DNA from 3 places in the Cupriavidus sp. UBA2010 genome. Region 1 is predicted to be linked to each of the others. Evidence: predicted binding sites of a transcription regulator. Region 1 holds the regulator's gene; each other region holds the start of a gene.
The links. Region 1 encodes sigma-54, which starts transcription at its own class of promoters, with help from an activator protein. Its sites were predicted from a motif close to TGGCANGNAANCTGCTTT; they were not measured.
Positions count from the first base shown of each region.

Region 1 (3,278 bases):
CCGGCCAAGCCCTGACCGTTTCAAGCTCCATCCGTACCCGATGAACGATACCGCCACGCTCGCCGCCCAGGCTTCTTCCGCCCCATCCACGGATAGCAGCACGCTGGTCGTGCGCCATCTGAAGAAACGCTATGGCTCGCGCACCGTGGTCAAGGACGTCTCGCTCGACGTCAAAAGCGGCGAGGTCGTCGGCCTGCTCGGCCCGAACGGCGCGGGCAAGACCACGTCGTTCTACATGATCGTCGGACTGGTCGCGCTGGACGAAGGCGATATCGTGCTCGATGGCCAGCACATCAGCGGCCTGGCCATCCACGAACGCGCGCGCATGGGACTGTCCTATCTCCCGCAGGAAGCTTCGGTCTTCCGCAAGCTCAACGTCGAGGAGAACATCCGCGCGGTGCTGGAACTGCAGGTGGTCAACGGCAAGTCGCTGCCCAAGCAGGAAATCGATCGCCGGCTCGACTCGCTGCTCGATGACCTGCAGATCGCCCACCTGCGCAACAACCCGGCGCTGTCGCTGTCGGGCGGCGAGCGCCGCCGCGTGGAAATCGCGCGCGCGCTGGCGTCGGCGCCGCGCTTCATCCTGCTCGACGAACCATTCGCGGGCGTGGACCCGATCGCCGTGGGCGAGATCCAGCGCATCGTCAGCTTCCTCAAGGCACGCAACATCGGCGTGCTGATTACCGACCACAACGTGCGGGAAACGCTGGGCATCTGCGACCACGCATACATCATCAGCGAAGGCACCGTGCTGGCCGAAGGACAGCCCGAGGAAATCATCGCCAACGAGTCCGTGCGACGCGTCTATCTGGGCGAAAACTTCCGCATGTGATCAAGCGGCCGCGACGCCGCCTTGCAGCATTCGTCAACTAGCCGTTGGCGATCACGAAGTGCCAGCGATAGGTGATAGCAATTTCCGTTCCAACAACGGGAAGATGCGCATAGAATAGGTCGCATGAAACCATCGCTTCAGCTTCGACTTTCCCAGCATCTGGCTCTGACTCCACAACTGCAGCAGTCCATCCGGCTGCTGCAGTTATCCACACTGGAGCTGCAACAGGAAGTCGAGCAGGCGCTGACCGAGAATCCACTGCTCGAACGCGAGAACGACTGGATCGAAAGCCCGCTGCGCGTGGCCGCGGACGGGTCGGTCAACGTGCAAAGCGCCCCGGCTCCGGCATCTTCCGAACCGCAAGGTAATGGCGACGATCGCGCGAACGGCGCCAACGGCGAAGACGACAGCTACGGCGACAGCTCGGGTGACGATTACGGCAGCGACTGGAGCCTGGACGATTTCGCTCGCCGGCCTCAGGGCGACGAGGACGAGAAGACGCCGATGCAGCTTCGCGAAGCGGAACCCACGCTGCGCGAGTACCTGATGGAACAGCTCACGCCGCTGAAGATCTCCACGCGCGACAAGGGCCTGGCCATCTTCCTGATCGAGTCGCTGGACGACGACGGCTACCTGGGCGCAACGCTCGACGAGATCTGCTCGGAACTACCCAAGGAACTCGAATTCGAAGTCGATGAAGTGCAGGCGATACTGACCCTGCTGCAGAGCTTCGACCCTCCTGGCGTGGGTGCGCGCAACGCCGCAGAATGCCTCACCTTGCAACTGCGCCGTCTGCAGCATCCACAGCGGGACCTTGCATTATCGATCGTCAACCACCACCTGGAGTTATTGGCCGTGCGTGACTACACGCGGCTCAAGAAAGCCCTGCAGGTTGACGAAATTGCACTTAAGGCCGCGCACGATCTGATCCGCTCGCTCGCACCGTATCCCGGACATGCCTACAGCCGTCCGGAAGCGGACTTCGTGGTACCGGATGTGTTCGTGCGCAAGAGTGGCAGTAGCTGGATCGCGCAGCTCAATCCCGACGTGATGCCGCGTCTGCGCATCAACGACATGTATGCGCAGATTTTGCGCGGTGCAAAAGGGGAAGCGGGCGCGGCCGGGCTGCAGCAGAAGCTCCAGGAGGCGCGGTGGCTCATCAAGAACATTCAGCAGCGTTTCGACACGATCCTGCGTGTTGCGCAGGCAATTGTGGAACGTCAAAAGAACTTTTTCTCGCACGGGGAAATCGCGATGCGCCCCTTGGTTTTGCGGGAGATTGCCGATACACTGGGTCTACACGAGTCGACCATTTCCCGGGTGACTACGAATAAATACATGGCCACGCCGATGGGTACTTTCGAGTTGAAGTACTTCTTTGGTAGCCACGTCTCCACGGAGACTGGCGGCGCGGCCTCATCCACGGCGATCCGCGCGCTGATCAAGCAACTGATAGGAGCCGAAGAACCCAGGAATCCCCTTTCCGACAGCCGCATCGCCGAGTTGCTGGGCGAACAGGGCTTTGTGGTCGCACGCCGCACGGTGGCCAAGTACCGCGAAGCGCTGAAGATCCCCGCAGTCAATCTCCGCAAGACTTTGTAGCCGAGCCGCAACCGCCTGCCTGGTGCGGCTCTTTCAGAAGGAGAAGCGCTATGAACTTCAAGATCAGTGGACACCACCTCGACATCACGCCGCCGCTGCGTGAGTATGTGGAAACGAAACTGGAGCGAATTGTCAGACATTTCGATCAGGTCATTGGCGTAAGCGTGCTGCTATCCGTAGACAACCACAAGGAAAAGGACAAGCGTCAGTACGCGGAAATCAACCTGCACCTCAAGGGCAAGGACATCTTCGTCGAAGCGCATCATGAAGACCTTTATGCTGCAATCGACTGTCTGGTCGACAAGCTCGACCGCCAAGTGATCCGCTACAAGGACCGCGTGCAAGGGCATGACCGGGAAGCGGTCAAGTACCAGATGGCTGCCGAACAACTACAACAACAATAAGTCGGCGGCGACACCAGGTCGCCCCTGAGAGGATAGATAGGAAGAGCAAAGCCGCGCATCTGCGCGGCTTTTTTGATGGGCGCGATGCGGATGCGCCGCTGGCGCACCCGTTACCTGAGTACCAGCCCTGCAACATTTGGTCAGCCGGGGGTGTTCGCAACTGACGCCGCTCGGTGTATGCTGCGCCATACAACAACTACAGACAGGACGGCCCCGGACAACCGGCCCGGCATTCCGCGTGGCGAAAGATCGCGCGACGGCGGGTGCAGTTTTCTGGGTGGGCAATCCGACCGGCAAGCTCGCGGCACCACTCGCGGCGCCGGCGCCGCAGCGCACAAGTGCGCAGTGGCCCTGCTCTATAATGGCCGGACGCTCCAATGCGGGCGTCCTTTTGCGCTCAATAGCCTGAATTGCCCAACGCAGCGGGACGACTCATGTGC
Region 1 is NZ_DDCI01000013.1:282,354-285,631, reverse strand. Features, by position in the region: gene lptA (lipopolysaccharide transport periplasmic protein LptA) at 1-15, shown strand, start outside; gene lptB (LPS export ABC transporter ATP-binding protein) at 41-832, shown strand; gene B2246_RS09980 (RNA polymerase factor sigma-54) at 956-2,434, shown strand; gene hpf (ribosome hibernation-promoting factor, HPF/YfiA family) at 2,485-2,838, shown strand.

Region 2 (3,278 bases), on a different contig from region 1:
CTGCGAAAATTGATCGAAGCGCTCATCGCGCTTCGAAATCCCGGAGGTTTCGTTGCCTCATTCGACCTGATGGCGGGCGCCGCTCGCAACGGGTACTCAGGCTCGATTCAAGTCTCTTGCCGAGAGAATATTGGTGACAGTCCGGGCATTCTTCTTTTCCATACCATTCATACGAATTTTTTATGGAGACGAGAAAGCTTGCCCAAACGATGAGGCTATTGCTCGCGGGGGAGTAACAACCATGCCCCTACCTGTATGTCTGCACGCGAGAAACAAGGGCGGTTTGGCCAAATGCCACCGGCAATTTGTGTTTTCTTTTCATAAGCTAGTGCCAGTGGCGGAAGTTCAGTCGAAAGCGATGCGACGCAGGAGGGCAGTACACCTGCTTACATGCGTTACCCACTCTCCACATTTTGAAACGCAACAATGGAGGTACAATGCGCCCCACTTTGTATCTCACATATAACAAATGAGCCCCCGGCCTTCTCGTTTGGCGTGTGTAGACGCGCTGAAGGCGGTCAGCTCGCAGCTGATCGTGTTGCATCATCTGGCCTTCTATGGGCCGATGTCCGACGCCGCCCAATCTCTGGCCCCCGGCCTGATCGGATGGCTGTCTGACTACGCGCGCATCGCGGTGCAGGTGTTCCTGGTCATCAGTGGATTCCTTGCCGCGCGCAGCCTGGCTCCTGCCGGACGCCTGACCGCCCAGAGCCCGCTTTCCACGGTATGGCGCCGCTATCAGAAACTCGTCGTGCCCTACACCGTGGCGATGCTCGTCGCGATCATCGGCGCCGCCATCGCGCGGACGTGGATGCATCACGACTCGATACCCGCCGCGCCGCACCTGACGCAGGTCATCGCGCACATCCTGCTGCTGCACAACATCCTCGATGTTGACGCGCTGTCCGCGGGCGTCTGGTATATCGCAATCGATCTGCAACTGTTCGCGCTGCTGGTATTCGCGCTCTGGTTGGCGCGCGCGGTGTCACGCGATACGTTGCCGCTGGGCGTGCCGACCGTGGCCGCGCTAGCGGTGGCCTCGCTGTTCTGGTTCAACCGTGATGCCACCTGGGATATCTGGGCGATCTACTTCTTTGGCGCCTACGGCATGGGCACGCTGGCGTACTGGGCGTCGAACCCCGATCGTTCTCCGGTGGCCCTGATCGCGCTTGGCGCGGTTGGCGTGGTGGCCCTGACGATGGACTTCCGCCTGCGTATCGCCGTCGCGCTGGTCACGGCGCTGGTGCTGGCCATCTCCCGCCGTGGGGGCTGGCTCGAGCATTGGCCGGGTGGCCGCGTCACCGCATATTTCGGCAAGATCTCTTACTCGGTCTTCCTCGTGCACTTTCCGGTCTGCCTGGTAGTGAACGCCTTGGTGTTCCATTTCGCTCCGGGCCAGCCGATGCTCAACGCGCTGGGGATGTTGCTGGCGTGGGTCGCCAGCAACGTAGCTGGCGCCGTGTTCCATCGCTATGTGGAAGCCGCCAGCCCGCTGCGCGCGGTGATCGAGTTCGTCAAGGAAGGCATTCACGGCCGCAAGTGGACGCGGGGCGAGAAGCCCCAGGCCTGAGCAGCCGGCGCCAACGTACTCAAATCAATGCCGGTGCGGGCGCACCAGCATGTACCGCCCTCGTCATGCATTTCGCACCCGTCCGGTGCGTGCGGAATGTCACCCACGGTAACAACCCCAGTTGAGGGTTGGCATGGCCATTGCCTAGTATGGATATATAAACCTGACCAACTGGTCAGGTTTCGATCCGGGGAGACGAGGCTGCCATGTCCGATCATATCGTTCTGACCTCGCACACACGCCGCGACAAGCCGGCCGAGCCGATTCACTGGGGCGCACCCACGGCGGCCGAGCGGGGGCCAGTCATTGCCAGCCTGACGGACCCCGCGCAGCGCAACGTTATCGGTACCCACGCCGGCGCCTATGCGATCTATCGCGCGTTGGCGGTGGCGGCGGGCAGCCTGCAGCGCGCGCATCGTCCTGACCTGACCGATACATCCCCGGCCGAAGCCATCGGCCCGCACCCGCAGTGGGGCGATCCGGACAGGATCGTGTCGCTGGATCCCTGGGGCCACCTGGTCTCCACCGTCTTCGCCGATCGCATCGCCGCCGGGGTGGACATCCGTCCGACCATCGCCATCACGCGTGCCCATATCAACATGCCCGAACTCATGGCCGCGATCTCGGCCGGCCGGCTGAAGCCCGACGGCGACATCCTCGAGGCCAATGGCGACGTGCGCGTGACCAAGGCGGCGGTGGACCCGGTCTGGTACCTGCCCGGCATCGCGCGCCGCTTCAATATCAAGGAGAGCGTGCTGCGCCGCAGCCTGTTCGAGCAGACCGGCGGCATGTTTCCCGAGCTCGTGACGCGACCCGATCTGAAGGTGTTCCTGCCTCCGATCGGCGGCATGACGCTCTACTTTTTCGGCGATGTCACGAAGCTGGGCCAGCCTGACACCCGTGTGGCCTGCCGCGTGCATGACGAATGCAATGGCTCCGACGTGTTCGGGTCGGACATCTGCACATGCCGCCCGTATCTGGCGCACGGTATCGAGGTTTGTATCGAGATGGCGCAGCAGGGTGGTGTGGGCCTGGTGGTCTATAACCGGAAGGAAGGCCGCGCGCTTGGCGAGGTGACGAAGTTCCTGGTCTATAACGCGCGCAAGCGCCAGGTGGGCGGCGACCGCGCCGAAACCTACTTCGAACGTACCGAATGCGTGGCCGGCGTGCAGGATATGCGGTTCCAGGAATTGATGCCGGATGTATTTCACTGGCTCGGGATCAGGAGGATCGATCGCTGGGCCTCGATGAGCAATATGAAGCATGGCGCGCTGACGGCGCAGGGTATCGAGGTGGTGGAGCAGGTGGCGATTCCCGAGTCCCTGATTCCGGCCGATGCGCGCGTGGAAATCGATGCGAAGGTGGCGGCGGGTTATTTCTCCAGGTACACGCCGCCTGACGCCAAGGAACTCGCCCAGGCAAAGGGCAGGGGGTTGAAGGAATGACTGAATTTCCGGAAGGAGGCAGGGCAGGACGCGACGATGGCTTGGGCAGCGGCTGGCATAGCCCCGTTCCACCCGATCATCCCGCGGCCGCGCTGCTCAGTGCGGAAGCCGTGCGAACGCGTTGCGCGGTGGTGACGGACTTCGTGGCGTCGGGGGAATCCGAGCTGTTCACGTGGCACCCGGACCGCGTTCACGCGATCGCCGACTATGTGGCCGCGACGATTCGCCGCCGCTATCCGACGCTGCAGGTGCCGTATCACAGC
Region 2 is NZ_DDCI01000016.1:22,827-26,104, forward strand. Features, by position in the region: gene B2246_RS12295 (acyltransferase family protein) at 470-1,570, shown strand; gene B2246_RS12300 (GTP cyclohydrolase II) at 1,777-3,015, shown strand; gene B2246_RS12305 (URC4/urg3 family protein) at 3,012-3,278, shown strand, end outside.
Region 2: B2246_RS12300 (GTP cyclohydrolase II) is a predicted target of sigma-54. The motif match lies at 1,700-1,717, and genes of this name have one in related genera.

Region 3 (3,278 bases), on a different contig from region 1:
GTCTTGGCATCGTAGTCATCCTCGGCCAATGGCTTGAGGTCGGCCTGCGTCAGCGGCGTGGCGGCCCACAACGGTGCCGCGGCCAGCAGCAGCGCGGCGAGCATGACACGCAGCCATGTACGGATATTGGGTCGGTGCATTCAGGAGCCTGGTTCGCGCGATGGATCGCATCTTGGGGTTGTTGGCGTTCACCTGTGGTTTGCTCCCACTCCCGAGCACGGGAGTGGGAGCAACAGACCGTCAGTTCCCCGCCACCTTGTCCGCCTTGCCTTCATTGCCGGCGATGAACGGGCTCCACGGCTGCGCGCGGACCGGCTTCGGCGTCTTCCACACCACCGAGAACTGGCCGTCGCCCTTGACCTCGCCAATCATCACGGGCTTGTAGAGATGGTGGTTGTCACCCATCGTCAGCGTGAAGCCATCGGGCGCCTTGAAGGTCTGGCCGTACATCGCGGCACGCACCTTGTCCGGATCGGTGCTGCCTGCCTTCTTCACGGCCTGCGCCCACATATGGATGCCCACGTAGGTAGCTTCCATCGGGTCGTTGGTCACGCGCTTGTCGCCGCCCGGCAGGTTGTTGGCCTTGACCCACGCGGCCCACTGCTTCTTGAACGCCTCGTTCTCGGGGTTCTTGACCGACATGAAGTAGTTCCATGCAGCCAGATGGCCCACCAGCGGCTTGGTGTCGATGCCGCGCAGCTCTTCCTCGCCGACCGAGAAGGCCACCACCGGCACGTCCTTGGCCTTCAGGCCGGCGTTGCCGAGTTCCTTGTAGAACGGCACGTTCGAGTCGCCATTGATCGTGGAGATCACGGCGGTCTTGCCACCCTGCGAGAACTTCTTGATGTTGGCGACGATGGTCTGGTAGTCGCTATGGCCGAACGGGGTGTAGACCTCTTCGATGTCCTTGTCCTCCACGCCCTTGCTCTTCAGGAACGCACGCAGGATCTTGTTGGTAGTGCGCGGATAGACGTAGTCGGTACCCAGCAGGAAGAAGCGCTTCGCGCCGCCGCCCTCCTTGCTCATCAGGTATTCCACCGCCGGGATCGCCTGCTGGTTGGGTGCCGCGCCCGTGTAGAACACGTTCTTCGACATCTCCTCACCTTCGTACTGCACCGGGTAGAACAGCAGCGCGTTGGTTTCCTCATAGACCGGGAGCACCGACTTGCGCGATACCGACGTCCAGCATCCGAACGTGACCGCCACCTTGTCCTTGGTGATGAGCTGACGCGCCTTCTCCGCGAAGAGCGGCCAGTTGGAAGCGGGGTCCACCACCACGGGCTCGAGCTTGCGGCCCAGCACGCCGCCGCTCTTGTTGATCTCGTCGATCGTCATCAGCGCCACGTCCTTGAGCGACGTTTCGGAGATGGCCATCGTGCCCGATAGCGAATGCAGGATGCCGACCTTGATCGGCTCCTTGGTCTGCGCCATCAGCGGGCTGGTACCGATCATCGCCGCGGCGGCCACCGCCGACAGCTTCAGCATGTCACGTCGTTTCATTGCAGCTCCCAGTTTGTCGTATGTGATTAGGGACTACGCACCCCGGAGAGCACATCTGCAACTAGCGTGCCAAGGGAAACACGCATGACCGGGTCACCATTACGTGACAAATCGACGGGAGGAAGGCCGTGCCGCACCACGCTGGTGCCGCTGGCGGGGCCAGAGGGAAATCCGCAGGCGCACCGCGAATGTGCAGCGCCGTTCGGGTGCGGTCCGGCGTGAACCGGTGCAGCCGTGGCCGATGCCGGTGCGTTGCGCACCGTGGCCAATAAAAAACGGGGCCCGAAGGCCCCGTTTTCAAACGACCGTATGAACCGTTACTTCATCCACGGCATCATGTTGGCGTTCATGTTGTGCATGATCCAGAGCGAACCGGCCAGCACGATGAACAGGATCAGTACCGTGAACAGCAGCGCCATCACGTTCCAGCGCTGACCGTTCGAACCATCCAGATGCAGGAAGTACTTCAGGTGCACGACGATCTGAACGGCCGCCATGCCCAGGATGATCCACAGCATGGTGCCGCGTTCCATCGTGCCGTCCATGACGATCTTGAACGGAATCACGGTCAGGATCACCGCCAGCACGAAACCGATCACATACGACTTGACGCTGCTGTGGCCATGCGACGCGCCGTGAGCGGCGGTCGAAGCGTGTTGCTGTGCCATTTACATTGCTCCCATCAGGTAGACCACGGTGAACACACCGATCCAGACCACGTCCAGGAAGTGCCAGAACAGGCTGAGGCAGTTCAGGCGCTTGGCCACGACCGGGGTCAGGCCCTTCTTCGACAGTTGCCACATCAGCACGAGCATCCACAGCATGCCGCTGGCAACGTGCAGACCGTGGGTACCCACGAGCGTGAAGAACGACGACAGGAACGCGCTGCGGCTCGGGCCGGCACCCTCGTGAATCAGGTGCGCGAACTCGTTGATTTCCATGCCCATGAACGCGGCGCCCAGCAGGAACGTCACGCCCAGCCAGAACATCACGCGGCCCTTCTGATGGTTCTGCATCGACACCATGGCAAAGCCATAGGTGATCGACGAGAACAGCAGGATGGCGGTTTCCACGAGCACGTAGTTGAGCTCGAAGATCTCCTTGCCCGACGGGCCACCCGCCACTTCGCCGCGCAGGACGGCGAAGGCGGCGAACAGGCACGCGAACAAGATGCAGTCGCTCATCAGGTACAGCCAGAAACCGAAGACGGTGTTCTCGCTGGTGTCGTGATGCGCGTGGTCGTGCGCCTCGTCGTGCGAGTGCGCATGCGCAGGGGCTTTCGCCCCGAAGCGGTCAAGAACTTCTGTCGACATAGTTATCAGCCCTGGGCAGCAATGCGCTGCTGGTAGCGCGTTTCGATCTGCTCGACCTCGGAGGCCGGCACGTAGTAATCGATGTGGTCATCGTTGGCGCGGCGGATGAACGCTACGACCATGCCGATCAGGCCCACGGCGGCAAGCCACCAGATGTGCCACGTCAGCGCGAAGCCCAGCGCCAGGCTGAATGCACCCATGTAGAAACCAGCCGCGGTGTTCTTCGGCATGTGAATCTGCTCGAAGCCATCCGTGCGGATCGTCTCGCCACGGGCCTTCATGTCGGCGAACGCGTCCAGGTCACGCACCACCGGGGTGTGCGCGAAGTTGTAGAACGCCGGGGGCGACGAAGTTGCCCATTCCAGCGTGCGGCCACCCCACGGGTCGCCCGTCACGTCTGCCAGCTTCTTGCGGTCGCGGATCGACACGACGATCTGCAGCACCTGGAAGAAGATACCCAGCGCC
Region 3 is NZ_DDCI01000009.1:312,649-315,926, reverse strand. Features, by position in the region: gene urtB (urea ABC transporter permease subunit UrtB) at 1-140, opposite strand, end outside; gene urtA (urea ABC transporter substrate-binding protein) at 241-1,500, opposite strand; gene cyoD (cytochrome o ubiquinol oxidase subunit IV) at 1,818-2,168, opposite strand; gene cyoC (cytochrome o ubiquinol oxidase subunit III) at 2,169-2,813, opposite strand; gene cyoB (cytochrome o ubiquinol oxidase subunit I) at 2,819-3,278, opposite strand, start outside.
Region 3: urtA (urea ABC transporter substrate-binding protein) is a predicted target of sigma-54. The motif match lies at 1,555-1,572, and genes of this name have one in related genera.